4 regions of the Arthrobacter sp. NPDC056727 genome follow, and region 4 is predicted to be linked to each of the others. Evidence: riboswitches for the same ligand, from Rfam matches in the RefSeq annotation. Region 4 holds a riboswitch; each other region holds the start of a gene.
The links. Region 4 has a riboswitch for thiamine pyrophosphate ahead of ACFRAH_RS20445 (ECF transporter S component). Riboswitches for the same ligand answer to the same signal wherever they lie in the genome.

Region 1 (7,237 bases), on a different contig from region 4:
CAAGAACAACCTCGAGGCTGCCGAGGAAGTTGTCCGCCAGCTGCGGCTGCGCGACATCGGCGGCATCATCGTCATCGACTTCATCGACATGGTGCTGGAGTCCAACCGCGACCTGGTCCTGCGCCGGCTGGTGGAGTGCCTCGGCCGCGACCGGACCAAGCACCAGGTTGCCGAGGTCACCTCGCTGGGGCTCGTGCAGATGACCCGCAAGCGCATGGGCACCGGCCTCCTGGAAGTCTTCGGCGAGCAGTGCGAGGCGTGTGCGGGCCGGGGCGTCGTTACCCATGACGAGCCCGTTGAGCACCGCCGCGCCAACACCGTGGCCGCAGAGCACCACGTACACCGCGCGGAGGTTCAGCCCCCCGCCCGGCCGGAGCGGAAACGCCGCCGCGGCAAGGGCGGACAGCCGTCAGAGTCTGCGCCGGCCGTCCCCGCGGCGCTGCACCACCCCGAACCGTCGGAAGCCGAGCGCCACGCGAAGGCAGAAGCGACGCGCGCTGCCCTCGCCAACATCGCAGCAGCCGCGCACGCCGCACACCTGCACGAGGAGGCAGCGCACAGCGCCGCAGCGCCAGGGGAAGCCACGCGCCCGGCCGCACCTGCGGCCGCCGCGCCGGAAAGCCCTGTGGTGCACCGTGCCCCGGAAACGGAGAGCGTCTCCGGGCGTCCCGGAGCCGTCCTGACGTTCGGCGGCGAGAAAGTGATTCTTCCGTTTGTGGATCACAGCGAAGAGCCGGCCAAGGAAGCGCCGGCCCTGACGCTGGACCGCCTGGAGGAGGCCTTCGCGCACCTCGGCAGCCCGGTTGCCCCCGCCGAGAAGGAAGAAGCGCCGGTACAGCCGGCAACTCAACTGCCGCCGGCCCGGCAGCCGGAAAGCCAGCCTGCCGAAAGCTCCGCCGTGCCGTCCCGCGGGCGACGTCCGCGCCGCAACCGCAGCGCCAGCCGCCCCCAGGGTGCAGCCAACGAAACATCCGTGGAGCACCACGAGGTTGCTCCGGCAGCCGCCGCCGGGCACTCGCACGAGGCCAAGGCACCCGAGGCGGGCGATTCGCACGCGGCCAAGGCGGCTACGCGGCCGGCCGGCGAGCCGATCATTCTGGGGGTCGGTGTTCCCGCCTCCGAACTCTGAGCCGGCCGGGGTCCGGAATGACTGACCCCTGAGTCCACAAGGAAGGTCCGGCGCCGCCGTTGCGGTGCCGGACCTTTCGTGTACCAGGCCTTTCGTGTTCCGGGACTTTTCGGCTCCTTGCCTTCTGGCCGCCGGTCTGTCGCAAACACGAAATTCGGTGCCTTGTGCCGGACGACCGGCTAGGCTGGAGGACTGACACGGGGTGCCGCGCACGGGCCGGCTGAGATCCAAACCCGTTGAACCTGTCCGGTTAGCACCGGCGAAGGGATGTCTTCTTTGTCAACAGCACTGTCATCAGCATCGCTCCTGCCCGCACCCGCGGCCGCCGCCAATTCACTGCTGGAAACCGCGGCACCGGTCGTTCCGGCCTCCCGCATGGTTCCCCGGGTCCTTGCGATCGCAGGCTCGGACCCGTCCGGCGGCGCAGGCATCCAGGCCGACCTGAAGAGCATCGCTGCCCACGGCGGCTACGGGATGGCGGCGATAACCGCCCTGACCGCCCAAAACACCACCGGCGTGAGCGGCGTGCACGTTCCGCCGGCCTCATTCCTCTCAGCCCAGCTGGACGCTGTCAGCGACGACATCCGGGTGGACGCCGTAAAGATCGGCATGCTGGGCGATGACAAGGTGATCGGCGCTGTCCGCAGCTGGCTCGAAAAGGTGCGGCCCGGCGTCGTGGTTCTGGACCCGGTGATGGTGGCCACCAGCGGTGACCGGCTTTTGCAGGAGTCCGCGGAGGCTGCCCTCCGGCAGCTGCTGCCGCTCGCGGACCTGATCACCCCCAACCTTCCCGAACTGGCCATGCTGCTCGGGGAACCGGAAGCCGCGGACTGGGCCGCCGCCCTCGACCAGGGCAGGCGCCTCGCGGACCAGACAGGTGCCACGGTGCTCGTCAAGGGCGGGCACCTGAACGGCTCAACCTGCCCTGACGCCCTCGTCAACACCGCCGGGCTTCTGTCCGCGGAGGTGGTGGAGGTTGCGGGCGAGCGGATCCCCACGCGGAACAGCCACGGCACCGGATGCTCACTCTCGTCGGCCATGGCCACCGCGCAGGCACGGCTGGGTGACTGGGAGGCGTCACTGCGTGCAGTTAAGCCATGGCTCGCCGGGGCGCTCCGCACATCCGGGCTGCTGGAGGTCGGTGCCGGCAACGGACCGATCAACCATTTCCACCATCTGGCCCAGCCCGAACGGAGGGGCGCGTTCGCAGAACAGCTGCGTGGCGAGACCTTGGCCGATCTGGAAGCCATCTACGGCCTGGGCTTCATCCGCGGGCTTGCCGAGGGCACTCTTGCAGAGAAGGAATTCGCCTACTACCTCGCCCAGGATGCCATCTACCTCAACGGCTACTCCCGCGTCCTCGCCCGGGCCAGCGCCCTGGCCCCGACCGAGGCCGAGCAGCTGTTCTGGGCACGGTCGTCCCAGCAATGCCTGGAAGTTGAATCGGAACTGCACCGCAACTGGCTCAGCACGCGCACAGTGCAGACGGAGCTGGGACCGGTCACGAAGGCCTATGTCGACCATCTCCTGGCGGCCTCGGCGGGCGGCAGCTACGCCGTGCTGGTGGCCGCGGTCCTGCCCTGCTTCTGGCTGTACGCCGAAGTGGGGGAGACGCTGCAAGCGGAGTACGTGGCCGCCGGGGCGCATGCCGGGCATCCGTACGCCGAGTGGCTGCGGACATATGCCGATGAGGACTTCGCTGCGGCCACCCTGCGGGCCATAGAAATAGCCGACGACGCCGGCCGCGCCGCGTCGGCGGGGGAGCGGAACGCGATGATCACCGCCTTCCGGCAGTCATGCCGGTTCGAAGTGGAGTTCTTCGACGCGCCGACCCGGCACAGCTGAACGAAAGCGGGTCCTCCTACGGGTAGGATAGTCGCGCACGGCACCGGATGTCCGGAACGGCGGCCTCTGTGGCGCCTATCACGGGCAACCCGCCGGTGCCAGCCTCATTTGCGGCCGACGACGGAATTAGCGTATTCTGGATCTTCGGTGCTTACGCCAACACTTGGGTTATGACCCGGGACGTCCAGTCGGACTTGTTCCTGGGATAGCTCACGGGTTCCCCCGGGAAATCCACGGCGTTGAGGCACAGCGAGAACCAGGCCAATTCCGGACCCGGGTTCCGCACGCAAATTTAGTAATAAACGTCGAGAGAAGTGAGTTCCCAAGTGGTGTACGCGATTGTCCGCGCAGGCGGCCGCCAAGAGAAGGTTTCTGTTGGAGACTTCGTTACCCTGAACCGCGTCGCCGGTGGAGCTGGCAGCACCATTGAGCTGCCCGCGCTGCTCCTGGTAGACGGTGACAAGGTCACGTCCGCAGCTGCTGACCTGGCCAAGGTGACTGTTACGGCTGAGATCCTCCAGGACCTCCGTGGTCCGAAGATCGTCATCCAGAAGTTCAAGAACAAGACCGGTTACAAGAAGCGCCAGGGTCACCGCCAGGAACTGACCAAGGTCAAGATCACCGGCATCAAGTAACCACCGGTTACTGAACAGGCTCCCAGCAGTTTCACCAGAATTAAAGGCAGGCATTTCAAATGGCACACAAAAAAGGCGCGAGCTCCACTCGCAACGGTCGTGACTCCAACGCCCAGTACCTCGGCGTCAAGCGCTTCGGCGGCCAGGTAGTTTCCGCTGGCGAGATCATCGTCCGCCAGCGCGGCACCCACTTCCACCCCGGTGCGGGCGTTGGCCGTGGCGGCGACGACACCCTGTTCGCACTGCAGGCAGGTGCCGTTGAATTCGGCACACGCCGCGGCCGTCGGGTCGTCAACATCGTTGCTGCTGCAGCTGCAGAGTAACAACAAGTTCTGAACCGGTGGAGCGGGCCATGATGGCTCGCTCCACTGTTCTTTTAACCGCATTACAATCGATTTGGACGTCCAGGGCGGCCGGATTCAGCAACAGAGGAGATTCACGTGGCGAGCTTTGTAGACCGGGTAGTACTGCACGTATCCGGCGGTACCGGCGGCCACGGCTGTGTCTCCGTTCACCGTGAGAAGTTCAAGCCGCTCGGCGGACCCGACGGCGGCAACGGCGGCGACGGGGGCGACGTCATCCTTCGCGTTGATTCGCAGACCACCACGCTGCTGGACTACCACCACGCCCCGCACCGGCACGCCACGAACGGCGGCCCCGGCATGGGCGACTGGCGCGGCGGCAAGAACGGCGAAACCCTGGTGCTCCCGGTACCCGAGGGCACCGTCGTCAAGACTAAAGACGGAAAGGTCCTGGCTGACCTCGTCGGCGAAGGCACCGAGTTCATCGCGGCCTCCGGCGGCCAAGGCGGCCTGGGCAACGCCGCGCTGTCCTCGCAGAAGCGCCGGGCGCCAGGTTTCGCGCTGCTCGGCATCGAGGGTGACGCCAGTGACATCGTCCTGGAGCTGAAGTCGATCGCGGACATTGCCCTGGTGGGTTTCCCCTCCGCCGGCAAGTCCAGCCTGATCGCGGCCATGTCCGCCGCCCGTCCGAAGATCGCCGATTACCCCTTCACCACCCTCATCCCCAACCTGGGCGTGGTCCAGGCCGGCGACGTCCGTTTCACCATTGCCGACGTTCCGGGACTCATCGAGGGCGCAAGCGAAGGCAAGGGCCTGGGCCACAACTTCCTCCGCCACGTCGAGCGCTGCGCGGCTTTGGTGCACGTTTTGGACTGCGGTACGCTGGAATCTGACCGAGATCCGCTCTCCGACCTCGCAATTATCGAAACCGAACTCGAAAAATATGCGGTGGACTCGAGCTACGCCGGCACGAACGGCGAAGTTGTCCCGCTCAACCACCGCCCCCGGCTCGTGGCACTCAACAAGGTGGACCTGCCGGACGGCAAGGACATGGCCGAGTTCGTCCGGCCGGAGCTGGAGTCCCGCGGCTACCGTGTATTCGAAATTTCAGCCACGAGCCATGAAGGCCTTCGCCAGCTCGGCTTCGCCATGGCAGAGATCGTCAAGGCCGCCCGTGACACCGTGGAAGCCGCACCACCGAAGGTACATGCCCCGGTACTGCGGCCCCGCGCCGTCAACGAGACCGGCTTCCGGATCCGCCGCGAGGAAAAGAACCTGGAGCCGCTGTTCCGCGTCCTGGGCGAGAAGCCCGTGCGCTGGGTCAAGCAGACGGACTTTACCAACGAGGAAGCCATTGGTTACCTCGCTGACCGCCTGGCCAGGCTCGGCGTCGAAACCGAGCTGTTCAAGCAGGGCGCCAAGCCCGGCGACACCGTGGTGATCGGCGAGGACGACGGCGTGGTGTTCGACTGGGAGCCCACCATGATGGCAGGCGCCGAGCTGCTCGCCTCGCCGCGCGGCACGGACGTCCGGTTCGCTGACATCGGTGACCGTCCCACCCGCAGCCAGAAGCGCGAGGAACAGATCGAACGGCGCGAGGCGAAGGCGGCGGCACGGGCAGAGCTGGAAGCCGAACGCAAAGCCGGCATCTGGACCGAGTCCGTCAGCGCCCGCCGGGCTGCCCAGCCCCTCAAGGAGAGCGGGCTGAACACCGAACATGAGGAGTGAACCCGCACACGTGACCGATTCTTCCGCAATTGTCATCGAGGAACCCAGGACCGACGACCGCAGCATGCTCGCCAGGGCACGCCGGATTGTGGTCAAAGTAGGATCGTCGTCCCTTACCAGCATCAAGGGCGGAATATCGGAGGAGGCGCTCACCGAGCTTTCGGACGTGCTGGCCGCCAAGTGCAACGCGGGAACCGAGATCATCCTCGTCTCCTCGGGAGCCATCTCGGCCGGCCTGGCACCGCTGGGCCTGGCCAAGCGCCCCCGCGACCTCGCCACGCAGCAGGCCGCGGCCAGTGTGGGGCAGGGTCTGCTGATGGCCCGTTACACCCACGCCTTCGCCGCCCACGGTGTCACTGTCAGCCAGGTGCTCCTCACCGCCGATGACCTCATGCGGCGCAGCCACCATCAAAACGCATTCCGTGCCCTCAACCGGCTGCTGAATCTCGGCGTCGTTCCCGTTGTCAACGAGAACGATACGGTGGCCACCCACAAGATCCGTTTCGGTGACAACGACCGCCTGTCAGCTCTCGTAGCGCACCTCGTGCGCGCCGATGCGCTGGTGCTGCTGTCCGACGTCGACTCCCTGTATGACGGCCCGCCCGCCCAGGGCGCCAAGCGGATTCCCCAAGTGGACGGTCCGGAGGACCTCGACGGCGTCTCCATCGGCAAGACCGGCAAAGCCGGCGTGGGGACCGGTGGCATGCAGACCAAGGTGGAAGCGGCCCTCATGGCTGCTGATTCGGGCATCCCGGCGCTCGTCACGTCCACCTCGAACGCCGCCGCGGCGCTGGCCGGCGATGACGTTGGGACCTGGTTTACTGTCAACGGCGCACGCAAGTCCGTCCGGATGATGTGGCTCGCGCATTTGGCCCACGTGCAGGGCAGGCTGTTCCTGGACGCCGGCGCCGTGCGGGCCGTGCGGGACAACCACACCTCGCTGCTGCCTGCAGGCATCACCTCCGTTGAAGGCAACTTCGAGAGCGGCGACGCCGTCGAAATGGTTTCGCCGGACGGCACCGTCATCGCCCGCGGACTCGTGAACTACTCCGCAGCCGAACTCCCGCAGATGCTCGGACGGTCCACCGTGGAGCTCGGCGAGGCCCTGGGCCGCGGGTTCGACCGTGAAGTTGTTCACGTTGACGACCTGGTTCTGGTCTAGGCGCCGGACTCGCCTAGACTTGAATGATGACTGAGGCACTGATGAACCAAGCAGCTGAGACATCCAACGACGCTACGAAGGTCCCCACCCTGCCGGCAGACAGCCAGCCCACGCCTGCAGAGGTCGAATCTGCCGTCCACGCAATTGCCGACCGTTCCCGCCAGGCCGCCCGCAGCATGGGCCGTGCCAACCGGGCCTGGAAGGACAAGGCCCTGCGCGCCATCGGCAGCGCCCTGCTCGCGAACAAGCAGCAGATCCTGGCCGCGAACGCCAAGGACGTGGAGGCGGGCCGCGCCAACGGCACGTCCGCGGCCCTCCTGGACCGGCTGACGCTCACCGACACCCGCATCGCCGCCCTCGCCGACGCCCTGGAGAACCTGGCCGGGCTGCCCGATCCCGTGGGCAACGTGGTGCGCGGCCAGACCCTGCCCAACGG
Region 2 (7,237 bases), on a different contig from region 4:
AAGCCGGCGGGCAGGTGCGGGACCGGCCGGAAGGTGACCACCGCCTCCTTGCGCTTGGTCCCCAGGGCCTTGCCGGAGCGCAGGATGAACGGCACGCCCTTCCAGCGCCAGTTGTCGATGTCCACCCGCACCTCGGCCAGGGTTTCGGTTTTCCTGTCCGGGTCCACACCCTCCTCCGCGGCGTAATCGGGGACGTCCTTCCCGCCGAGGCTTCCCGCCAGGTAGCGCGCCCGCCGCGTACTGTCCGTGTAGGGCGGCTTGATGCTGCTGGCCCGCAGCACGGCGGCAATGGCATCGCGTAGGTCGCGCTCGCCGATGGTTGCCGGCGGCTCGATGGCCAGCAGTGCCATGATCTGCAGCAGGTGGCTCTGGATCATGTCGCGCAGTGCGCCAGCGGAATCGTAGTAGCGGGCGCGCCCCTCCAGGGCCAGGTCCTCCTCGAAGATGATCTCCACCTTGGCGATGTGGTGGCGGTTCCAGACCGGTTCCAGGAAGTTGTTCGCGAACCGCAGGCCCAGGATGTTCAGGACGGTGGCCTTGCCCAGGAAGTGGTCCACCCGGTGGATGTGGTCCTCCGGGACCAGCGTCAGCAGAGTCCGGTTGAGTTCACGCGCCGATTCCTCGCCGGAGCCGAAGGGTTTCTCCATGACGAGGCGGGTGCCGGCGGGGACCTGGTCCGGGCGCAGGATTTCGCAGGCCTTCTGGCTCACCTGCGGCGGCAGGGCGAAGTAGACGGCAACGGGCCCCTCAAGGTTGGCCAGGAGCTGCGCGAGCGGGCCGTCCGCGGTGACGTCGGCCTGGTGGTACTCCGTGGACTTTTCCATGGCCGCCAGCGCGTCCTTGCCGGCGTCGTCCGACGCCTGGGCGGCGGACTCAAAGGCTGTGTGCACACGTTCCTGCCACTGTTCCGGTGACCATGGATCCGAACCCGCCCCCACAAGCTTCAGGCCGCCGGCTCGCCCTGTGGCCACCAGCCTGGCAAGGCCCGGGAGGAGGAGCCGGCCGGTGAGATCGCCGGAGGCGCCGAGGATGAGCAGAGTCTTCACAGTCGTTTGGCCCGTCACCCTGCCAGCATGCCACCTGCAAGGCTGACTTGATACCCTAGATAGTCGAGTCCCGTACATCCACTGAAAGAAGTGCACGGCGCGTGTTCAATTCACTCTCTGACCGGTTGACAGCAACCTTCAAGAACCTCCGCGGCAAGGGCCGCCTCACCGAGGCAGATGTCGACGCCACGGTCCGCGAGATCCGGCGCGCCCTGCTGGACGCGGATGTTGCCGTGCCGGTAGTCCGCGAGTTCACCGGGCGGGTTCGTGAGCGGGCACTCGGCGCCGAGGTTTCCGGGGCGCTGAACCCCAGCCAGCAGATCGTGAAGATCGTCAACGAGGAGCTCGTTGAAATCCTCGGCGGCGAGACCCGCCGGATCCGGATGGCCAAGACCGGCCCCACCGTCATCATGCTCGCCGGCCTCCAGGGCGCCGGCAAGACCACCCTTGCCGGCAAGCTCGCCAAGTGGATGAAGGCGCAGGGACATAGCCCCATCCTCGTCGCCTGCGACCTCCAGCGCCCCAACGCCGTGACGCAGCTGCAGGTTGTGGGCAAGCGTGCCGGCGTTCCCGTCTTCGCGCCGCACCCGGGTGCCACCTCCGAACTCGAGCACCCGGCCGGCGACCCCGTCGCCGTGGCACGGGCCGGCGTCGAAGAAGCACGCCAGAAGCTGCACGACGTCGTGATCGTGGACACCGCCGGACGTCTTGGTGTTGACGCCGACATGATGGAGCAGGCGCGCCAGATCCGCCGGGCCATCGTGCCCAACGAAGTCCTCTTCGTCATCGACTCGATGATCGGCCAGGATGCCGTTAACACGGCCACGGCATTCGATGAAGGCGTGAACTTCACGGGTATCGTGCTGTCAAAGCTCGACGGCGATGCCCGCGGCGGTGCCGCGCTGTCCGTTTCGTCGGTCACTGGCAAGCCAGTGATGTTCGCCTCGACCGGTGAGAGCCTGGACGACTTCGAACTGTTCCACCCGGACCGGATGGCCTCGCGCATCCTGGACATGGGTGACGTCCTCTCCCTGATTGAGCAGGCCGAGAAGTCCTGGGACAAGGAAGAAGCCGCCCGGATGGCGAAGAAGTTCGCCGACCAGGAGGACTTCACCCTGGACGACTTCCTCGCCCAGATGCAGCAGATCCGCAAAATGGGCTCCATGAAGAAGATGCTCATGATGATGCCCGGTGCGCAGAACATCCGGCAGCAGCTGGAGCAGTTCGACGAGCGCGAGATCGACCGGGTGGAGGCCATTGTCCGCTCGATGACTCCGCACGAGCGCGTGGCGCCCAAGATCATCAATGGTTCCCGCCGGGCCCGCATCGCCCGCGGCTCGGGCGTGCACGTGTCCGAGGTCAACGGGCTGCTTGAGCGCTTCGCCCAGGCCCAGAAGATGATGAAGAAGATGGCCCAGGGCGGCGGGATGCCGGGAATGCCCGGCATGCCGGGCATGGGGGCAGGCGGTGCCCGCAAGGGCGGCAAGAACGCGCCCAAGAAGAAGGCCCGCTCCGGCAACCCCGCCAAGGCGGCGCAGGAGCTTCGCGAAGCGGAGGCCAGGCGGGCCGCCGGGACCAAGGCAGTGCCCACCGGAGCTGCCTTCGGCCAGCAGTCGGGCGATTTCGATCCGTCCGAGCTGAACCTTCCCAAGGGCTTCGACAAGTTCCTGGGCGGCAAATAGGGCGCACGGTCATGTCGGCCGGCGCCGATGTCAGACCGCTGCCATAAGGTTGGGTCATGTATAAGCAGCGGGTAGTCTTCGTCCACGGTGCCGGTACCTTCGGCTCCGCGGCGTGGCCGCGCCAGCACGGCATGGCCCTGCAGTACGACGCCCTGTTTCTGCGGCGCCACGGCTTTGACGCCGAGGCAGAGCCGCTGGAGTCCGACTTTGCCGAGGATGCCCGCATCGTGCTGCGTTCCCTGGCCGACGACGGCCGGGGAGCCGCCGGGGGCCACGTGGTGGCGCATTCGCAGGGCGCGATCGCCGCGATGATGGCCGCCGTCGAACGCCCGGACCTGGTCTTCTCGCTGACGCTCGTGGAGCCGGCCTGCCTGTCGCTCACCGCCGAATTGCCGGCGACCGCCGCACACCGGGCGCTGATGGAGCCGCTGTTCGAGGTCCGGCACCAGCTCGGCGACGACGACTACGAGCGTGAGTTTTTACGCCGCGCGTTCGCCGCGGACACCCCGGAGCCCAGTACCCCCGAGGCGAAACGCGCTGCCAGGCGGCTGCGCCTGCAGGCACCGCCGTGGCAGGCACCGCTGCAGATCGTGCCGGGCGTGCCCACCCTGGTCCTCACCGGCGGCTGGGAGCCGCTGTACGAGGAGATCGCCGGCTACCTGCGCGAAACCGGTGCCCTCCACCACATTGCTGCGGGAGGGCACCGGCCCCACGACTCACCGGAAGGTGACCGCTACATCAGGTCATTCATCGCAGAGGTCAGCCGGCGCCAGACGCCGAGAGCCTCTTAGAAGAATTACTTGCGGGTTGACTCGGGAAGCCGCAGCTCCGGAAGGTACACCTTCCCACCGGCAGCGAGGAACTCCTCGCTCTTCTCGCGCATGCCCTCGGCCATCTCCGCGAGGGCGGCCTGCGCTTCGGCTGAGCCGTACTCGTTCCGGATGTCCTGGCTGATCCGCATGGAGCAGAACTTGGGTCCGCACATCGAGCAGAAGTGAGCCGTCTTGGCGGGTTCCGCCGGGAGCGTCTCGTCGTGGAAGGACTCGGCCGTCACCGGGTCGAGCGACAGCGCGAACTGGTCGCGCCAGCGGAACTCGAACCGGGCCTTGGACAGCGCATCGTCCCGCTCGTTTGCGCCGGGGTGCCCCTTGGCAAGGTCGGCGGCGTGGGCGGCGATCTTGTACGTGATGACGCCGGTCTTCACGTCGTCCTTGTTGGGCAGGCCCAGGTGTTCCTTGGGGGTGACGTAGCAGAGCATGGCCGTGCCGTAGCGGGCGATTTCCGTGGCGCCGATGGCCGAGGTGATGTGGTCGTAGCCCGGTGCCACATCCGTGACCAGCGGGCCCAGTGTGTAGAAGGGAGCACCCTTGCAGAGTTCCTGCTGGCGCTCCACGTTCTCACGCACCAGGTGGAAAGGAATGTGGCCCGGCCCCTCCACCATCACCTGCACGTCGAACTCCCAGGCCCGCTGGGTCAGCTCGGCCAGGGTGTCCAGTTCGGCGAACTGCGCCGCGTCGTTGGCATCCGCCGTCGCGCCCGGCCGCAGGCCGTCACCCAGCGAGAAGGTGACGTCGTACTTCGCGAAGATCTCGCAGAGCTCGTCAAAGTGGGTGTAGAGGAAGTTTTCCTGGTGGTGTGCCAGGCACCAGCCGGCCATGATCGAACCGCCGCGGGAGACGATGCCGGTGACGCGGTTCGCCGTGAGGGGCACGTACCGCAGCAGCACGCCGGCGTGGATGGTCATGTAGTCCACACCCTGCTCGCACTGTTCGATGACGGTGTCACGGAAGATCTCCCACGTCAGCGCGTTCGCTTCGCCGTTGACCTTTTCCAGCGCCTGGTAGATCGGCACCGTGCCGATCGGCACGGGGGAGTTGCGGATGATCCACTCGCGCGTGGTGTGGATGTCATCGCCCGTGGACAAGTCCATCACGGTGTCCGCGCCCCACTGGGTGGCCCACTGCAGCTTGTCCACCTCCTCCGCGATGGAGCTGGTGACGGCCGAGTTGCCGATGTTGGCGTTGATCTTCACCAGGAACGCCTTGCCGATGATCATCGGCTCGGATTCAGGGTGGTTGATGTTGCTGGGGATGATGGCCCGTCCGGCGGCGAGTTCGCTGCGGACCAGCTCCACGTCGCAGTTCTCGCGGAGGGCCACGAAGCGCATTTCGGGCGTGATGACACCCTGGCGCGCATAGTGCATCTGCGTCACCGTCTTGCCGTCCGCCGCACGGCGGGGCACCGGCCTGGCGCCCTTCCATTCGGCGGAAGCCGCGCCGCGGCGCACGGCTGACTTGCCGTCGTCGAGCAGGTTGCGCTCACGACCGCCGTACGTTTCCGTGTCCGCCCGCGCCTCAATCCATTCCGCACGGAACGGTGCCAGGCCCACCACCGGGTCGCTGCCCGGACCCGCCGTGCGGTAAACGCGCAGCGGCTCGTTCTGCTCGCCGTTCGGTGAGGGCTCCAAGGCGATTTCCGTTACCGGAACCCGCAGGCCGTCGCCCTCCAGATAGGCCAGAGAATGGGATTTCAGCGACTGCGTGACGGCGACGGTGTCGTCTTGGGCCGCGTCATTTTGGGCCGCTTCATTTTGGGCAGGGCTCAGCTGTGATTTCTGGGTACTCAATTTACTGCTCACTTCCTTCGCCGGCATTACCCGGACAGGTTCAACGGTCGCAGGCTGCGCCAGCCTGATCTCAGCCCCTGCAGGGGCCCCCGTGTGGTCGTTAGACGAAGCTACCACAGCCCGGTTTGTGCCTGTCCATCTGTGAAGGAGGGGGTGCAGGGGGCCAATTAGGCTGGAGCCGGCCAATTAAGCTGGTGCCATGGCTCACATCATCGAATTCAGCGGACCCGTGCTCACAGCAGCGGATGAGGAACGCCGCGGGCTCTGGGCCGTGGACGGGAAACTGACGTTCAGCCGGCCGGCCCAGCGGCCGGACGCCGTCCTGGAGGGCTGGGTGCTGCCCGGGTTCGTGGATGCGCACTGCCATATCGGGCTGGGCCCGGAGGGGGCCGTTGAGGATGACGTGGCGTATGACCAGGCCATGACGGACCGCAACGCCGGAACCCTGCTGGTGCGGGACGCGGGGGTCGTCAGCGACACCCGCTGGCTGCAGCAGCGGCCTGATGCGCCGCGGATCATCCGGGCCGGCCGGCACGTTGCCCGGTCCCGCCGCTACCTTCGGAACTTCGCCGTCGAAGTTGAACCGGAGGGGCTGGTGGAGGCGGTACGCAAGCAGGCGAGGGAAGGGGACGGCTGGGTCAAGCTGGTGGGGGACTGGATCGACCGGGCCGCCGGCGACCTCGCGCCTTCCTTCCCTGCCGCGGCCGTGCGGGACGCCGTCCGGGCAGCCCACGACGAGGGGGCCAGGGTCACGGCGCACTGCTTTGGCGAGGACGCCCTGGATGACATGCTCGACGCCGGCATCGACTGCATTGAGCACGCCACGGGGCTGCTGCCCAGGCACATTCCCCGGTTCGTCGAGCAGCGGGTGCCCATCGTGCCCACCCTCATCAATATCGCCACCTTCCCCGACATTGCGGCCCAGGCGGAGCCGAAGTTCCCGGAGTATGCCGGGCACATGCGCGCACTGTGGGCCCGGCGCCGCGAGCGTGTCCTGGAAGCCTACGAGGCCGGCGTCGAAATCTACGCGGGAACTGATGCCGGCAGCGTGATTCGGCACGGACGCATTGCGGACGAAATCCTTGAACTTCACGCCGCCGGGCTGCCGGCAGCGGCGGCACTGGACGCGGCGTGCTGGCGGGCGCGCCGCTGGCTGGGAGCCGAGGGCGTGGCGGAGGGCGCGGACGCCGACGTGGTGGTCTGCCGCGAGGACCCGCGCGCCGTGCCGGAGACCATCCGAAACCTCAGCCATGTGATTCTGCGCGGCAGGATTGTCCGTTAGGAATAAATTGAAGCTTCAAGTAATTTAGAGATGTAGAGGCTACCGAAATCCGGTGGTCCGGACATTTCGGGAGTATTCAATGACAGCAGCAGACAGCAGCCAGGACTTGCTTCCTGCCGACCTCACCATGGGCACCGTCATGCTCAAGGTGGGCGACATGAAGGTCATGACCGACTACTACCAGCGCGCCCTCGGCCTCGACGTCGTCGCCGAGCAGGACGGCGGCCTCTACCTCGGCCGGCTGGCGACGCCGCTGGTGCACCTCGCTCCCGCTCCGGGCCTCAACATCCCTGGCAGCGGCGAGGCCGGCCTCTTCCACACCGCACTCCTGTTCGAGGACCAGTCCTCCCTTGCCGCCACCATTGCCAGCGCGGCCCGGTACGAGCCGCAGTCCTTTGTGGGAAGCGCTGACCACCTCGTGAGTGAGGCGTTCTATTTCACCGATCCGGAAGGCAACGGGATCGAACTCTACTGGGACCGCCCGCGCGAGGCCTGGTCCTGGGATGGCAAGAATGTCGTCATGGACAACGTGGCGCTGCCGCCGCAGAAGTACCTGCAGGACCACCTCACCCAGGAATCCGTGGCAGGCCAGCGCGGCGCC
Region 3 (7,237 bases), on a different contig from region 4:
CGGGGCGATGCCGCAGAACGCCTCGTAGTCGGTCAGTTCGGTGATCCGCGGGGCGTCGGGGTCCTTGGCCACCCGGATCTCGCGCCAGCTGCCGCCCAGGGCGTCGTACAGCGCCACCCGGCCCAGCAGGGAACGCCCGACGCCGGTTATCAGCTTGACGGCCTCCGTCACCATGAGCGATCCGACCGCCGCGCACAGCATCCCGAACACGCCGCCCTCACCGCACGAGGGAACTTCACCGGCCGGCGGCGCCTCCGGATAGAGGTCCCGGTAGGTGGGCCCGTGCTGCTCCCAGAAGACGCTGACCTGCCCGTCGAAGCGGAAGATCGATCCCCACACGTAGGGCTTGCCGAGGATGGCAGCGGCGTCGTTGACCAGGTAGCGCGTGGCAAAGTTGTCCGCGCCGTCCAGGATGAGGTCGTAGTCGGCGAAAAGCTCCAGTGCGTTGGAGGCGTCGAGCCTGGTGTTGTGCAGGCGGACGTCCACCAGCGGGTTCAGTTCCGCGATGGCATCGCGGGCAGACTCGATCTTGGGCCGGCCGACGTCCCGCACGCCATGGATGATCTGCCGCTGCAGGTTGCTCAGGTCCACGGCGTCATCGTCGATGATGCCGATAGTCCCCACGCCGGCGGCGGCCAGGTACAGCAGCGCCGGCGAGCCCAGGCCGCCCGCGCCGATGACCAGCACCCGGGCGTTCTTCAGCCGCCTTTGGCCCAGTGCGCCGATTTCGGGAATGATGAGGTGCCGGGAATACCGCTCCACCTCTTCGGTGGAAAGCGCGGGCCCGGGATCGACAAGGGGGCCCGGGAGCGTGCGGACTGTATTTGCGGTGGACGGAGAAGCCATACTTCAATGTATGCCTGAAGATACCGCGCGGTCATATTACCCCCGGGTAAAGTGAAGTTAACTGAAAAGGAAAGAAGGCCAACAGTGGTTCATCATGCACCGGTTGATCGAACTCAGGCCGCGCAATCCAATGCCGGCACGGTCCGCGCCCCCGGCCAGCGCTCCGCCAGGCTGCCGCGCGATGAGCGCCGTGCCCAGCTGCTGGCCGCAGCCCAGGAGGTCTTTGTCGCCAACGGCTACCACGGTGCTGCGATGGACGAGATCGCGGAGACGGCCCATGTCAGCAAGCCCGTGCTTTACCAGCACTTCCCCTCGAAGCGGGAGCTGTACCTTGCCCTGCTGGACAGCCATCTCGAGGCACTGACCGAGCTCATGCTCGGGGCCATGAACTCCACCACGGACAACAAAGAGCGCGTGCAGGCCGTCATGCGCGCGTACTTCCGCTTCATCGACAGCGACGACCAGGCACACCGGCTGGTGTTCGAGTCCGACCTCATCAACGATGCCGACGTCAGCTCGCGCCTGGAAACGTTCAACAAGACGTTCGCGGAGGCCATCGCGCGGATCATCGCCGAGGACACCAAGCTGCCGCTTCTGGAGGCGCAGCTGCTGGGACGCGGCCTGGCCGGCATGGCCCAGGTCAGCGCCCGCTACTGGCTCGAAACGGACGGCAACCTCGACCTCGATGTGGCCAGCGACCTGATTTACCGTTTAGCTTGGCGCGGAATCTCTCGCTTCCCCAAAGAGACCTAGACTACAACTGAAACTACCTTTGAAATTTCAACCTTGACTGGCTGGGAGGCCCTGCTGTGGAAGTAAAGATCGGCATTCAGAACGTCGGCCGTGAAATTGTGCTGGAATCGGCTCAGGATGCTGACGCTGTAGCCAAAACCGTGGCCGAGGCCATCGCCAAGGGCAGCGAGCTGCGCCTGAACGACGAGAAGGGCCGCCAGATCATCATCCCGGCCAATGTCCTCGGCTACGTCGAAATCGGCGCAGAGGAAGTGCGCCGGGTCGGCTTCGGCGCCCTGTAGGCCCAGCCGTGCTGTCCCTCGCGATCGTGCTCCTGGTGACTGCCGCGGCCGGCTTCATCGTTTGGGCCAACGACAGGCGCCACACCAAGTACGGCGTCCTCCTGCCGGCCGGTACCGCCGCGGCGGTGGGCATGCTCGCCTGGATCATCTGCATCTGGGCGGGGCTGGGCTACCAGCCGGGCTTGACGTGGATACCGTGGGTCCTTCCCATGGTGGCCGGAAGCGGTGCCGCCCTGGCTGTTGCGGTCTACCTGGGCCGTGCGCGCGCCAGGCAGGACACCCAGCGGCTGACGGCAGCGCTGAAGATTTAGCCGGCTTCAGGTCCGGCAGGCTCTTCCGTGCCCAGGTCCGGCCCGTGGCCTTCCTCGGTGCACAGGCAGAGCCGGTTTCCCTGGGCATCAGTGACCACCACCCAGTTGGGTGCGTGGTCACTGTTCATTAAGGCCCCGGTTGCTGCCGTCTTCTCCAGGGCGGGGGCCGACTCGGCCTTCGAGCGGTGGATGTCCAGGTGCAGGCGGTTCTCGTTCGGAGTCGGGGTTTCCTGGAACCACAGGCCGGGTCCGCGGCCGTACGGGTCCACCAGGTCCCCGAACCGGCCCTTCCGGTAACCCAGGGCCACGCGCCAGACCTCGGAGATCTCCGCCGCGTCAGCCGTGTCGATGCCGATGTCCACTGACCGGTAGAGCCCGGGCTGGGCTTCGGCGCCGGCCGCGCCCGCGGCAGCACTGACCGAGGCGGCGGCTCCGGTGTCCCGGGTGGTCACCTCGCCCCCAGCGTCGTGGGAGCTGAACCGGATGAACACGCGGTTGTATCGCCAGTCCAGGTCCGGATGGTGGTCCAGATCCTCTGCAATACGCCCGACGGCGGCAATCAGCTCAAGCGCGACGGCCGCCGTCGGCGTTTTATAGACGGTGACCAGTCCGCCCAGCCGGTAACGCCAGTCCGGAAGGCCGGCGAGCGCTTCGTCGATCTGGGGTCGGGTGAGGATGCTGTCCCTGGCGGCCACGGCTGGCTCCTTGGAAGTACCTGGAGAGCCTGCCCGGAACCGTCAGGGCTGACCGGGCTTAGAGGAACTCCGCCCGGCCTTCCATGGCCGACGACGCCAGTGCATGCTCACGGCGCGGGATCCGCCCGCCCGCACGCGCCAGCCTACCGGCGATGACAGCGTGTTTGAAGGCCTCGGCCATGACTGCGGGGTTCTGCGCACGGGTGACGGCCGTGGCCAGCAGCACGGCATCGCAGCCCAGCTCCATGGCAAGCGCCGCGTCCGAGGCCGTACCGATTCCTGCATCCAGGACCACGGGAACGGACGCCCGGGAGACGATCAGCTCGATGTTGTGCGGATTGAGGATGCCCAGGCCGGTGCCGATCGGTGCACCCAGCGGCATGACGGCCGAGGCTCCCAGGTTTTCGAGCCGGAGCGCCAAAACGGGGTCGTCGTTGGTATAGGCGAAGACCTTGAAGCCGCGGTTGACCAGCTGCTCGGTGGCATCCACGAGTTCCACGGCATCCGGCAGCAGTGTGTGCTCGTCCGCGATGACCTCGAGCTTGACCCAGTCGGTCTCCAGCGCCTCACGCGCCAGCTCGGCCGTCATGACCGCGTCCCGGGCCGTGAAGCAGCCGGCCGTGTTGGGGAGGACGCGGATGTTGTGGTCCACCAGCAGCTGGAAGAGCGAGCCCGTTTCGGCAGGCGAATAGCGCCGCATCGCAACAGTTGTCAGCTGGGTGCCGGATGCAACCAGCGCCGTGCCGAGACCGTCCAGGCTCGGAGCGCCCCCGGTGCCCATGATGAGCCGCGACGCCAGCTCCACCCCGTCAATGACCAGGCTGTCTGCTGTTTCAATCAATGTTTCTGCCATCATGCTCATCCTCCTTGGACTGCCGTGACGAGTTCGATCTCGTCGCCCTCGGCGAGGGCGGTGCTGTGCCACTGGCTGCGCGGCACCACGGCCGCGTTCCGGGCCACCGCAACTCCCAGCCGGCGTCCGTCGGCGGCCTGTCCGCTGGCGGACAGGCGGCGTCCCGTGACCTGGCTGACAAGTGTGGTGACCGAGGCGCCCTCGCCTACTTCCTGTTCAATACCGTTCAAAGTGATGTTCATGCTGATTCCTTGTTTGGGTCAAATGTGACGTGCGTCATGCCGGAGTGCCCGCGGCGGCCGGGGTCACCCGCGGTGGTCGGTTCGGCGCCTGGCCCGGGACCGGGGTGAGCCCCGCGGCAGCGCCCCGGGCATCCGGGATCCCGGGGGAAAACCGGGCCGGCCGGAACGCGGCCCAGCGTGGGTCGGTAATGCCATCCATGAGCTGGCGGCAGATCGCCGCGGCGGCCGGGGTCAGCAGCACGCCGTGGCGGAAGAAGCCCGTGGCGATGATGAGGCCCGCCACGTCCGTGCCGGCATCCTGCCCACGTGCGGGTACGCATGCAGGCACACGGCCCAGCAGGGGCGCGTTGTCCGGAGTGCCCGGCCGTGCCCGGGCGGTGGCTTCGAGCAGTTCAAGTTCGGCGACGGCCGGCAGCAGCGCCTGCGCGTCACGAAGCAGCTGGTAGACGCCGCCGGCGCTGGTGCCCGGCACGCCGTCCTCGCGCTGGGTGGCACCGATCACCACGGTGCCGTCCTGGCGGGGCACGATGTAAACCGGGACGCCCCGCACCATGCCCCGGACGGTGGCAGTAAGCAGGGGCTGCAGGTGCGCGGGGACCCGGAGCCTGAGGATGTCCCCATGGACCGGGCGCAGCGGCAGCTGGAGCCCGTCCGGCAGGTGCTGCAGGTGCGCCGCGGCCAGGCCGTTGGCCACCACCGTCTCGGCCGCCCTGACAGTTCCGCCCCCGGCCAGCCGGACCCCGCAGACACTGCCGCCGTCCCAGAGCAGGCCGGCGGCGTGCTCCCGCACCGCGAACCCGTCGGCCGCCGCAATCTCCTGGCGCAGTAACTCCTGGCCAGAGCCGGCCAGCCCTGCGGCCAGCGCTTTCACAAGCCTGCGCGGATCCACCTGGTGGTCCGCCGGGATGTCCAGGGCGCAGGAGATTCCGGGGCTGAGCAGCGGCTCCCGGGAGCGTGCCTCGCGGATGGTCAGCGGTTCAACATCCAGGCCGTGGGTCCGCTGCACGTCCCGCAGGTCCATCAGGGCGCGCCGGTCGGCGGGATCCGCACCCAAGGCAAGGGTCGGCGTCGTGAGATACCCGGCGTCCCCGCCGGCAGTGAGCGTGGCGGCAAACTCCGGCCACCTGGCCGAGGACTCCAGCATCAGCTCCAGGAGCCCTTCCTCCTGGTAGTGCAGTTCGCTGACCGGGGCGAGCATCCCGGCCGCAGCCCAGCTTGCGCCGCTGCCGGGGGCTTCATCGATGAGCACCACCGAACGGCCGGAACGCCGCGCCTCCCAGGCGATGCCGTGGCCCACCACGCCCCCGCCGATGACGGCCACGTCTGCCTCGACTACTGTGCTGGCCTCAGCTGGTGTGCCGGTCTCAACTGATGTGGCGGCACAATCGTCGCCGCTGGATTCAGGATTCATGATTTCCTTCCCTACGCCGGTACTAACCGGATCAGGTCAAGCGGTCGGCTCTGACGCCCTCTCAGCCCTGCGCCATTTATGACATCGGCAACGGGCTCCCGCGGTACCTGCCCAGTTTAGAGGAACTAAGGTGGTTGCCATGACCGAGCACTCTGCCCACACCGCCGCCCGCCTGTACCTCTGCACCGACGCCCGCAAGGACCGCGGGGACTTTGCGGACTTCGTGGACGCGGCGTTTGCCGGCGGCGTAGACATCATCCAGCTGCGGGACAAGAGCATCGAGGCGGCCGAGGAACTCGAGCTGCTGGAGATCGTCCACGCCGCGGCCCGCAGGCACGGACGGCTTTGGGCCGTGAACGACCGCGCCGACATCGCGTCCATCGCCGGCGCACCGGTGTTCCACATCGGCCAGAAGGACCTGCCGCTGCGCGCTGCCCGGAAGCTGCTGCGCGATGCAACGGTGATCGGGCTGTCCACGCACAGCACGGAGCAGATCGATGCCGCCGTCGCCGCCGCCCACGGGCGCAGCGGCCTTGACTATTTCTGCGTCGGCCCGCTCTGGGCCACCCCCACCAAACCCGGGCGCGCCGCCGTCGGACTTGAGCTGCTGACCTATGCGGCGGAGGCTGTGCGCACCGCGAACGAGGAACGGGTGGGAGGCCTGCTGCTGCCCTGGTTCGCGATCGGCGGGATCGACCGAACCAACGTCGAGCAGGTCCTGGCAGCCGGAGCCAGCAGGATCGTCGTCGTCCGCGCAATCACGGAGGCGTCCGACCCGGCCGCGGCGGCGGCGGAACTGCTCGACGCGCTCGACGCAACGTCCCCGGCAGCCATCGCGCGATAGCCCGGCGCGCTACCCGCTCAGGCCCAGCTGGACCATCCGCTTGGAATGGTTTTCCGCGACCTCGGCGGTGATGCCGCGCACCAGTTCCCGTGCGGTGGCGTCCGTGGCGCCGGGTTCCGCCTCGACGAACAGTTCGCTCAGAAAGGCGTGTTCGTGGCCCACCCGCTGGGCCTGCGTGATCGCTTCACCGAGGAGGCGGCGGCCCCACAGCGCCAGCCTGGACGCGAGCCGGGGGTCGTCGGCCAGCGCTCCCCTGAGCCGCTCCCGGAGGACTGCCGTGGCCTCCTCGGACGACTGGATCTGCTCGATGACCTCCCGGGTTCCGGCATCCACGAACCGCGCGACAGCCTGGTAAAAATCGGCGGAAACGGTGTCCGCCACATACGCCTTCATCAGGGATTCGTACCAGTCCGCCGGGCGGGTCCGTTCGTGGAAGTGGTCCACGGCCGACTGGAACGGCAGCATCGCATCTTCGACGTCCACACCCATCTCCGCCAGCTTGGCACTCACCAGTTCGTAATGCTGGAATTCGATGACGGCGATCCTGCCGAGCACGGCACGGTCATGAAGCGTGGGCGAGTAGCGGGCGTCGGAGGACAGCCGTTCGAACGCGGACAGTTCGCCGTAGGCCATCACACCGAACAGGTCTGCAACGAAGCGGTCGTAGCGTGCGGTGCCAGCCGAGGATGTGCCCATAATCCAAGACTAACGGCGCAATTCGGGCTAACCTGATTTTCGTGTCACATCATCGGCTGTCGCCCAGCGTCCACGAGCAGACCAACGCGCTCGCGGACGCCCTGAGCGCGCTGCGGACGGAACTGGAGCTTCCCGGGGAGTTCCCCGAGGACGTGCTCAAGGAGGCCGAAGCCGCCGTTGCCGGCCGGGAATTCCCGGCCCTGGACCTGACCGGGGTGGAGTTCCTGACCATCGACCCGCCGTCGTCCACCGACCTTGACCAGGCCCTCTTCATCGAACGGCGCGGGGACGGCTACCGGATCCTT
Region 4 (7,237 bases):
CGGACCCGGAGAGCGTCCGGCCGCCCTCCACGCGGAGGTGGGTCATCTGCGGTTTGCCGAGCTGGACGATGCTGCGGCCAAAGATCGCCTCCAGGCGCTGGATCATTTTCAGGCTCAGGTTTTGCTTTCCCTGCTCCATGCGCGCGACGGCACTCTGGCTGGTGCCGAGTTCCGCGGCCAGCTGGCCCTGGGTCCACCCCTTCTGGCTGCGGGCGTCGCGGAGCAGAAGGCCGACATGTTCAGCGGTCTGTTGAGTCATGGAATAAATATATCAGATGTGAGTTATTTCGTCGCTTATCGCGCCCATTGCGCGCCGCTTTGGCCCTTGTTTTACCCGTTACATGCATAAACTTTCCACCACGTGCCACGCCCGTGTGACAGCATCCGTGGCGGCATTCCCAGCCCTCGGCATGTGCCAGGTGCCTGCCTTGACCGGCGCGCGTATCCGGGAGCAAGCTAGCGGTACCTGTTGCGGCCACAAGGGAACGGGAGGCCGCCGTGTTTTTCAGCTCCGCCCTGCTGGGCAGGAAACGCCCCGTCGGGCGCCGGGCTTCAGCGCTGCTGTCCTTTCTGGTGGCGACAGCTGTTGGTTTCATTCCGGGACCGAGGCTCGACGACGGCGCGCCGCCGGCACCCGAATCGACCGTCACCCAGCCGTCCCCCAAGGCGTCCGCTGCTTCCGGCGGAGACGATGCCGGGCCGGGCAACGATGTCTCCTGGCCGCAGTGCAGCGCCGACCTGCCGGACGACCCGGCATTCGCGATTGTCGGCGTCAACAACGGACTCGCCAACACCACCAATCCCTGCCTCCACCAGCAGCTTGACTGGGCGGACGACGCGGGCGGCGGAACCGGCCAGCCACCCCTGGCGCTTTACGTGAACACCGCCAATCCCGGGCTGCGCGGATCCTGGTGGCCGACGAACAACGAGTACGGTGGCAAGGTGGTGGCCAATCCCTACGGTGACTGCCGGGGGAAGGAGGACGCCGCCTGCGCCTACATGTACGGGTACGCGAAGGCCTTCGATGACGCCTACCTCCGCACCATCTCCGAGCCTGGGACGTACCTCTGGTGGCTGGACGTTGAGACGGGCAACAGCTGGTCAGGCGACAGGAACGCCAACCGGGCGGACCTCGAGGGCATGACGGACTTTTTCCACAGCATCGGCGCCAGCGTGGGCATTTACTCCTCCGCCCGGCAGTGGGGACAGATCGTCGGCGAGGTGGGTTCGGCCAGCAGCCTCTACACGCTGCCAAGCTGGCTTGCCGGGGCCCGCTCCGCCGCCCAGGCCAACGACATGTGTTCCGCGGCGCCCCTCACCGCGGGCGGCCAGGTGGTCCTCACCCAGTTCGTGGCCGGCGGCTTCGACTACGACCACTCCTGCATCTGAGCTGCCGCATAGACTCGGCCCCGTGGAAGGGCGGCCGGCCCTTTGGCGGCACCTTCTGGCCGGCCCGCATGCGGGCCGGCACCATGTTGCGGTCGACGGCGGGAGGCTGGTGGGGTTTGCCGGCTCGCTTCCGCCCGAAGACGGGGTGCGGGCAGGCTAGGAACCCTCCAGCCACACCATGTGCCACGTTCCGGCCCACAGCGCAGCCGCCACGGCGCCGGCGGCGATGAGGACTCCGCCCAGCACCACCCAGATGTCCAGCACGCTGTAGGTGGACACGCGCGCCCAGGTCCGGCTGGCCCCGCCGAACCCGCGGGCTTCCATGGTCACGGCGAGCCGGGTGGCACGGCGGATGGCCTGGACCATGAGTCCGAAGCTCTGCCCCAGGGTAGCCCGTATCCGCTGCCAGGGATTGCCGCGGGACCCCACGCCGCGGGCGCGCCGGGCCATGCCGATGGTCTGCCATTCCTCGGCCATCAGCCCGACCAGCCGCATGGCTGCCAGCGTCCCCAGCACAAAGCGGTGCGGCAGCCGTGCCTTCTGCGCCAGGGCGTCCGCGAGGTCGGTGGGATCCGTGCAGCTCATGAGCAGCACCGCGGGCAGTGCAATGGCAAGGCCCCGCAGCAGGAAACCCAGCCCCAGCTGGAGGGAACCTTCGCTCATGGACCAGAGTCCGACGTCGAGCAGTATCCTTCCGCTGTCCGGCGCCAGGATGGAGGTGCTCCAGCCGCCTGCGGCGGCAGCGAGGATCAGCGGCCAGCCGCGCTGCCACAGCAGCGAAAACGTCAGCCCGGCCAGGGGAAAGAGCAGCAGTTCGCACACCAGGGCAACCGACGCTGACATCCAGTCGATGGACAGCGCAAGGGCCAGGGTAATGAGGAAGACCGCGGCGAATTTGGCCAGCGGATTGGCGCGCGTCAGCACCGCCCGGTTTCCGGCGAGTGTCAGGACTTCCCTCATGGCGCCGCCTGTTCTGACGTCGGTTGGGCTTGCCTCTGCCCTGCAGCCCGCGGTTCGGCCCTGCCGCCGGAGCCCAGCCGCAGCTCGGTCCCGCCGAGGACATGGGTGAACTCCTCGTCGTGCGTCACGGACACCACGGCCGTGCCGGCGTCGAGCAGTTCGGAGAGGAACGAGGCAAGCTCCGCCCACGTGTTGGCATCCTGTCCGAAAGTGGGCTCGTCCAGGACAAGCACCTGCGGGTGGGCGGCCAGGACAGTGGCCACGGACAGCCGGCGTTTCTCCCCGCCGGACAGGGTGTACGGGTTGGCGTCCACCAGATGGGTGAGGCGCAGGCGCTCCAGCAGCTCGTCGACGCGCTCCTCGCCGTGGCCCAGATGGCGCGGCCCGAACTGCAGCTCGTCCAGGACGCGGCCGGTGACGAACTGGTGCTCGGGTTCCTGGAATACCGTGCCGATCCGGGAGATCAGCTGCTCGGGCTTCCATTTGTAGGGGTCGATGCCGGCGCCGGCGCCCAGCTCAACGGTCGCGGAGACCTTGCCGTCCACGGGCGGAAGCAGCCCGGCGAGGGTCAGCGCGAAGGTGGATTTGCCAACGCCGTTGGGACCCGTGACAGTCAGCGCCTCACCGGCACGGACCTGTGCGGTGACGTCCCGCAGAACCGGCACCGGGGGCACAGAACGGAAGCCGCGGCGCCGGGGACGTTCCCGCGAGACCGCGAGCTTTTCCGCGGCCAGCAGGAGCTGGCCGGCATCGCTCCCGGAGGGCGGCGTAGCCAGCCCGGCGGAGCGGCGCCGGGTTTCCGGAACGTAGCCCGGGACCCAGACGCCGGCGGCGGTGAGCATTCCGCGGGCCTGTTCGAGGACCTCGTCCGGGGTCCCGTCGATCAGCACTGCCCCGCTCGCGGCGGAACCCGGCTGCAGGACCACGATCCGGTCCACCAGGTCTTTCCATGCCGCCACACGGTGCTCCACCACCACCAAGGTGGCGCCGGTCTTGTCGAGGCAACGGCCCACCGCGTCCCGGACCTCCAGGACCCCGGCGGGGTCGAGGTTGGCGGTCGGCTCGTCCAGGAGGATGAGCCCCGGGCGCATGGCCAGGATGCCGGCGAGCGCCAGGCGCTGCTTCTGGCCGCCGGACAGGGACGACGTCGGGTGGTTCAGCGGCAGGTGGGACAGTCCGACGTCGTCCAGTGCCTCGTGCACCCGGCGCCAGATCTCGTCGCGGGGCACGGACAGGTTTTCGGCGCCGAAGGCGACGTCGTCGCCGAGGCGGGACAGCACCACCTGGGTTTCAGGGTCCTGCTGCATGAGTCCGGCGCGGCCCCGTTGCGCCCGCGGGGACGCGCCGTCGATGAGCAGCTCGCCGCTCTCGTCCGCGTCGTCGGGGTCCTGGTTCCCGGCGCCGATCACTGAGCTGTCCGCGTCGCTGTCCCCCAGCACCCCGGCCAGGGCGTGGAGCAGCGTGGACTTGCCGGCCCCTGACGGGCCGAGCAGCAGGACACGCTCACCGGGCCGGATGTCCAGGTCGAGCGCGTGGACGGCGGGTTTGGTGCGGCCGGCGTGGCGCCAGCCCCAGCCGCGGGCGTGTACCGCGGCGGGGCGGACGCCGCCGTCGTGGGAAGCGGGCATCAGTTGAAGACGGGCTCCGTGGCTGCCTTGCGCGACGCGAAGGAGCTCAGCACGCCGGTCCTGGCCAGGCCGCGGGTGGCGATCCAGGACAGGGCGCCGGCAATGACCGCGCCGGAGATGGCGCAGAACACGATGTACGCGAGCTTGTCGCCTCCGCTGTAGGCGATGTTCCAGCCCCACGGCGCGAAGGAGTCGTTAAGTCCGCAGAACAGGCCCGCGCCGGCGCCGGCCAGCAGAGAAGCCGGGAGGTTGAACTTCCGGTACACCAGGGCGGCGAACACGAGCTCCGCGCCGAGGCCCTGGAGGACGCCGGAGATCAGCACCGTGGTGCCGTACTGCGAGCCCATGAGGAGCTCGCCCGTGGCGGCGACCGTTTCGCAGAACAGGGCAGCGCCGGGCTTGCGGATGATGAGCATGCCCAGGACCGCCGGAATCATCCAGCCGCCGGCATACAGGCCGGTCAGGGGCGGGTAGACGGCGTTGACGGGAGTGGAGATGACGTTGGCGCCCTGGGACCAGGCCCAGAAGATAACCCCGCCGGCGACGGCGATGAGCGCCGCCACCACGATGTCCGCAACGCGCCAGTTATAGCTGGTCTTCCTGATTGATGCAGTTGTCATGATGGTCCTCCTGAGGAACAGGAGGGGAAAGCGTTCCCCCGGCCGCCGGTGGCTGGGCCTCCTGCTGCCGGGCGCTCTGAGAACTCGACTCCCTTGCGCCGGTACTAGCCGGATCAGGTTCGAGGGTCTGCGGCGGTCCGCACTCTCAGCGCCCATCCGCGGTTGCGCTGGCAGTTGCCTTTGCATCCCGACGGCGGCGCTCCCCTGTCGTGATAAATCTGCCCTTGTGGGCTGGTCCAGTTTACACCCCGGCGGCCCCGGAATCCCGGGGCCGCCGTCACAATCCGGGAGACGTCCCTGCGCTGCCGGGACAGCCGTGCGGAGTACATTGGGGCCATGACGCTACAGGACTCCGGCAGCCCTGCCCTGCCCGCCTTTGACCCCGATTCCACCGAGGAACAGCCCGCGGGATCCCTGGAAGCCCTGATCGGCCAGATCGAGGGTGAGATCGCCGAACTGCAGTTTCCCAGGTTCAGCAAGGACGACGCCCTGGCGCTGGGCCTGGAACTGGTGGAACGCGGCAAGGAAGAGAACCTGCCCATCGCCATCGACATCACCAAAGGCCAACAGGTCCTCTTCCACGTGGCGCTCGAGGGTGCCACACCGGACAACGATGGCTGGGTGCGGGCCAAGCAGCGGACTGCCGTGCGCTACGAGGAGCCGTCGCTGCTGGTGGGACTGCGCGGCCGCGTCGGCGGGGGACGGATCGAGGACAACGCGTGGTTCGACCAGTCCACCTACGCCGCCCACGGCGGAGCCTTCCCCGTCTATGTGCGGGATGTGGGGGCGGTGGCCGTGGTCACGGTGTCCGGGCTGCCGCAGAAGGCGGACCATGACCTCGTGGTGCGGGCCCTGCGGGAAATCCACCGTTCCATGCGGCTGGGCTGACGCTTCACGCGGACAGGCTGCTCCATGCGGATAGGCTAGGGAACAACCAGTGTTCATCTCGCGAGGAGTTCCGGAATGAGTTTCTTCATCAAACTGCTTGGCACCGGCATCAGCCTGCTTGCAGGGTTCGCCGGCACCAAGGCCGTCGACACCATCTGGGAAAAGGTCACGGGGCAGAAGCCCCCCAAGGGCGACAAGGACGACGTCCCCACAACGCTGCGCACCGCCCTGACGTTCGCCCTCGTCTCCGCTTCTGTGAGCGCCGTGATCCAGGTGCTGGCCAACCGCGGCACGCAGCGGGCCATCACCCGCTTCGCCAAGACCCAGGACATCGTCTAGGGCCGTCGCCCCCCCCAACATCGGGTGGGCTGCCCGCAGCCTCTTCCTGCCAACGACCGGGTTTCCCCAAGCACGGCCGGACATACTGTTCCTGTCCTGAACCCGGCAGTGCTGATGACCTCGGCCGGGCTCATGACAGCCGGACCCGGCACCGCAAACTGCGGCGCCGGGTCCGTTCACGTGCTTTCCTCACAGCGCCTGCGGGTCCCCCCACGCAGCCGTAAAAAGCCTTGGACTACAAGGTTTCTCCAACCTCGAAATCGAACGTTTTTCCAACCCCCGCACCCTTAAGTGGATGCCATCAGCGTCTTTTCGAGGAGACAAAAATGGTATCCACCCCACATTTCCTGTCGGCCAAGCGCCTGACCCCGCGGCACCGGGCCGCACCCAGCACTTCATCCCGCCGCCGCGGAATCGCCGCAGTCACCGCCGTGCTGCTCGCGGCGACGGGCGCCGGAACCTCACTGGCCGCCACGCAGGTGACCCAGGCGAACCCGAGCAAACTGACCGCTGTCGGGCCCGTCAACACCGAGTACGGCTTCCCGTCCTGGTACGAGGACAGCAACAAGACGCGCGTCGAGCTCTGCCTCGACGCGGAAAACCCGCTCTGCGGATTCCTGCCCGGCGACATCCCGGACGGCACCGCTCCAATATCCTTCCCGGACAATTTCCCGGAAGAGGCGTTCTACATGCTCGCGGGTTCGCAGCTGGACCTGCCCGGCGGCGGAAAGGCCGTCCTGGTCCTCGGCCTGGAGGCAGCCTTCGCCAATACGGTCACCCAGGGCGACCAGGTGGTGTTCGGCCGGCAGCGCATCGTGGTCAAGGGCGGACCCGCCAACAGCACCCTGACGTTCCAGCACCCCTACGGCACCATCACCATCGACACCGACGGCACCGGTGCGGGCAAGCTCGTCGAAGACATCTCGCCCGCCGCCGGCAACTTCTCCACGGCCCTGAAGAGCAACATCGGCCCGTTCCTGAAATGGGATCCGGCCACTGCGCCGGCAGCCCCCGAGGGTTACCTCGGCGACCCGGGCCAGGACCACACCGTCACCGGCAGCCCGTTCGGCTACAACAAGTTCTCGGTCAGCGGCGGCGGCGTGTCCCTGGAAACCGACCAGTTCACCGTCCAGGGCAAGATCTCCACCAACCAGGGCGTGAACACCGATAGCGCCGTCCTGAACGGGGCCATGATCGACGTGTTCGCCAGCAGCGGCAACGGCGCCCAGCTCCAGGTCGACGGCCAGGCAGGCGTTTTCGAAACCACGCCCATGCTCAGCGACGCCGACACCGGCCGGTACTACGCCCGGATCCAGTTCACCGGCACCGCCCCGTCCACCGTCAAGGTCACCAACATCGGCGACAAGCCCGCCAGCAGCAGCCAGATCAACGTCACCAAGCCCAGCGGCGTCA

Region 1: another riboswitch for thiamine pyrophosphate. It lies ahead of ACFRAH_RS10760 (bifunctional hydroxymethylpyrimidine kinase/phosphomethylpyrimidine kinase); the one in region 4 lies ahead of ACFRAH_RS20445 (ECF transporter S component).
Region 2: another riboswitch for thiamine pyrophosphate. It lies ahead of thiC (phosphomethylpyrimidine synthase ThiC); the one in region 4 lies ahead of ACFRAH_RS20445 (ECF transporter S component).
Region 3: another riboswitch for thiamine pyrophosphate. It lies ahead of thiO (glycine oxidase ThiO); the one in region 4 lies ahead of ACFRAH_RS20445 (ECF transporter S component).

What each region holds. Positions count from the first base shown of each region.
Region 1 covers NZ_JBHTZA010000008.1:204,866-212,102, reverse strand. The annotation lists gene ACFRAH_RS10765 (Rne/Rng family ribonuclease) at 1-1,129, shown strand, start outside; TPP riboswitch at 1,318-1,414, shown strand; gene ACFRAH_RS10760 (bifunctional hydroxymethylpyrimidine kinase/phosphomethylpyrimidine kinase) at 1,505-2,974, shown strand; gene rplU (50S ribosomal protein L21) at 3,301-3,609, shown strand; gene rpmA (50S ribosomal protein L27) at 3,669-3,932, shown strand; gene obgE (GTPase ObgE) at 4,050-5,639, shown strand; gene proB (glutamate 5-kinase) at 5,704-6,801, shown strand; gene ACFRAH_RS10735 (glutamate-5-semialdehyde dehydrogenase) at 6,828-7,237, shown strand, end outside.
Region 2 covers NZ_JBHTZA010000004.1:1,877-9,113, reverse strand. The annotation lists gene ACFRAH_RS04995 (glucose-6-phosphate dehydrogenase) at 1-1,064, opposite strand, end outside; gene ffh (signal recognition particle protein) at 1,148-2,728, shown strand; gene ACFRAH_RS04985 (alpha/beta fold hydrolase) at 2,785-3,519, shown strand; gene thiC (phosphomethylpyrimidine synthase ThiC) at 3,525-5,354, opposite strand; TPP riboswitch at 5,350-5,457, opposite strand; gene ACFRAH_RS04975 (amidohydrolase family protein) at 5,554-6,636, shown strand; gene ACFRAH_RS04970 (VOC family protein) at 6,716-7,237, shown strand, end outside.
Region 3 covers NZ_JBHTZA010000025.1:25,366-32,602, reverse strand. The annotation lists gene moeB (molybdopterin-synthase adenylyltransferase MoeB) at 1-846, opposite strand, end outside; gene ACFRAH_RS20100 (TetR/AcrR family transcriptional regulator) at 931-1,599, shown strand; gene ACFRAH_RS20095 (DUF3107 domain-containing protein) at 1,656-1,880, shown strand; gene ACFRAH_RS20090 (hypothetical protein) at 1,889-2,191, shown strand; gene ACFRAH_RS20085 (4a-hydroxytetrahydrobiopterin dehydratase) at 2,188-2,886, opposite strand; gene ACFRAH_RS20080 (thiazole synthase) at 2,945-3,739, opposite strand; gene thiS (sulfur carrier protein ThiS) at 3,745-3,981, opposite strand; gene thiO (glycine oxidase ThiO) at 4,016-5,392, opposite strand; TPP riboswitch at 5,383-5,504, opposite strand; gene thiE (thiamine phosphate synthase) at 5,532-6,236, shown strand; gene ACFRAH_RS20060 (ferritin-like fold-containing protein) at 6,246-6,932, opposite strand; gene ACFRAH_RS20055 (RNB domain-containing ribonuclease) at 6,974-7,237, shown strand, end outside.
Region 4 covers NZ_JBHTZA010000026.1:41,711-48,947, reverse strand. The annotation lists gene ACFRAH_RS20465 (UDP-N-acetylglucosamine 1-carboxyvinyltransferase) at 1-259, opposite strand, end outside; gene ACFRAH_RS20460 (hypothetical protein) at 499-1,389, shown strand; gene ACFRAH_RS20455 (energy-coupling factor transporter transmembrane component T family protein) at 1,546-2,349, opposite strand; gene ACFRAH_RS20450 (ABC transporter ATP-binding protein) at 2,346-3,977, opposite strand; gene ACFRAH_RS20445 (ECF transporter S component) at 3,977-4,597, opposite strand; TPP riboswitch at 4,670-4,813, opposite strand; gene ACFRAH_RS20440 (heme-degrading domain-containing protein) at 4,934-5,485, shown strand; gene ACFRAH_RS20435 (DUF4235 domain-containing protein) at 5,561-5,824, shown strand; gene ACFRAH_RS20430 (hypothetical protein) at 6,151-7,237, shown strand, end outside.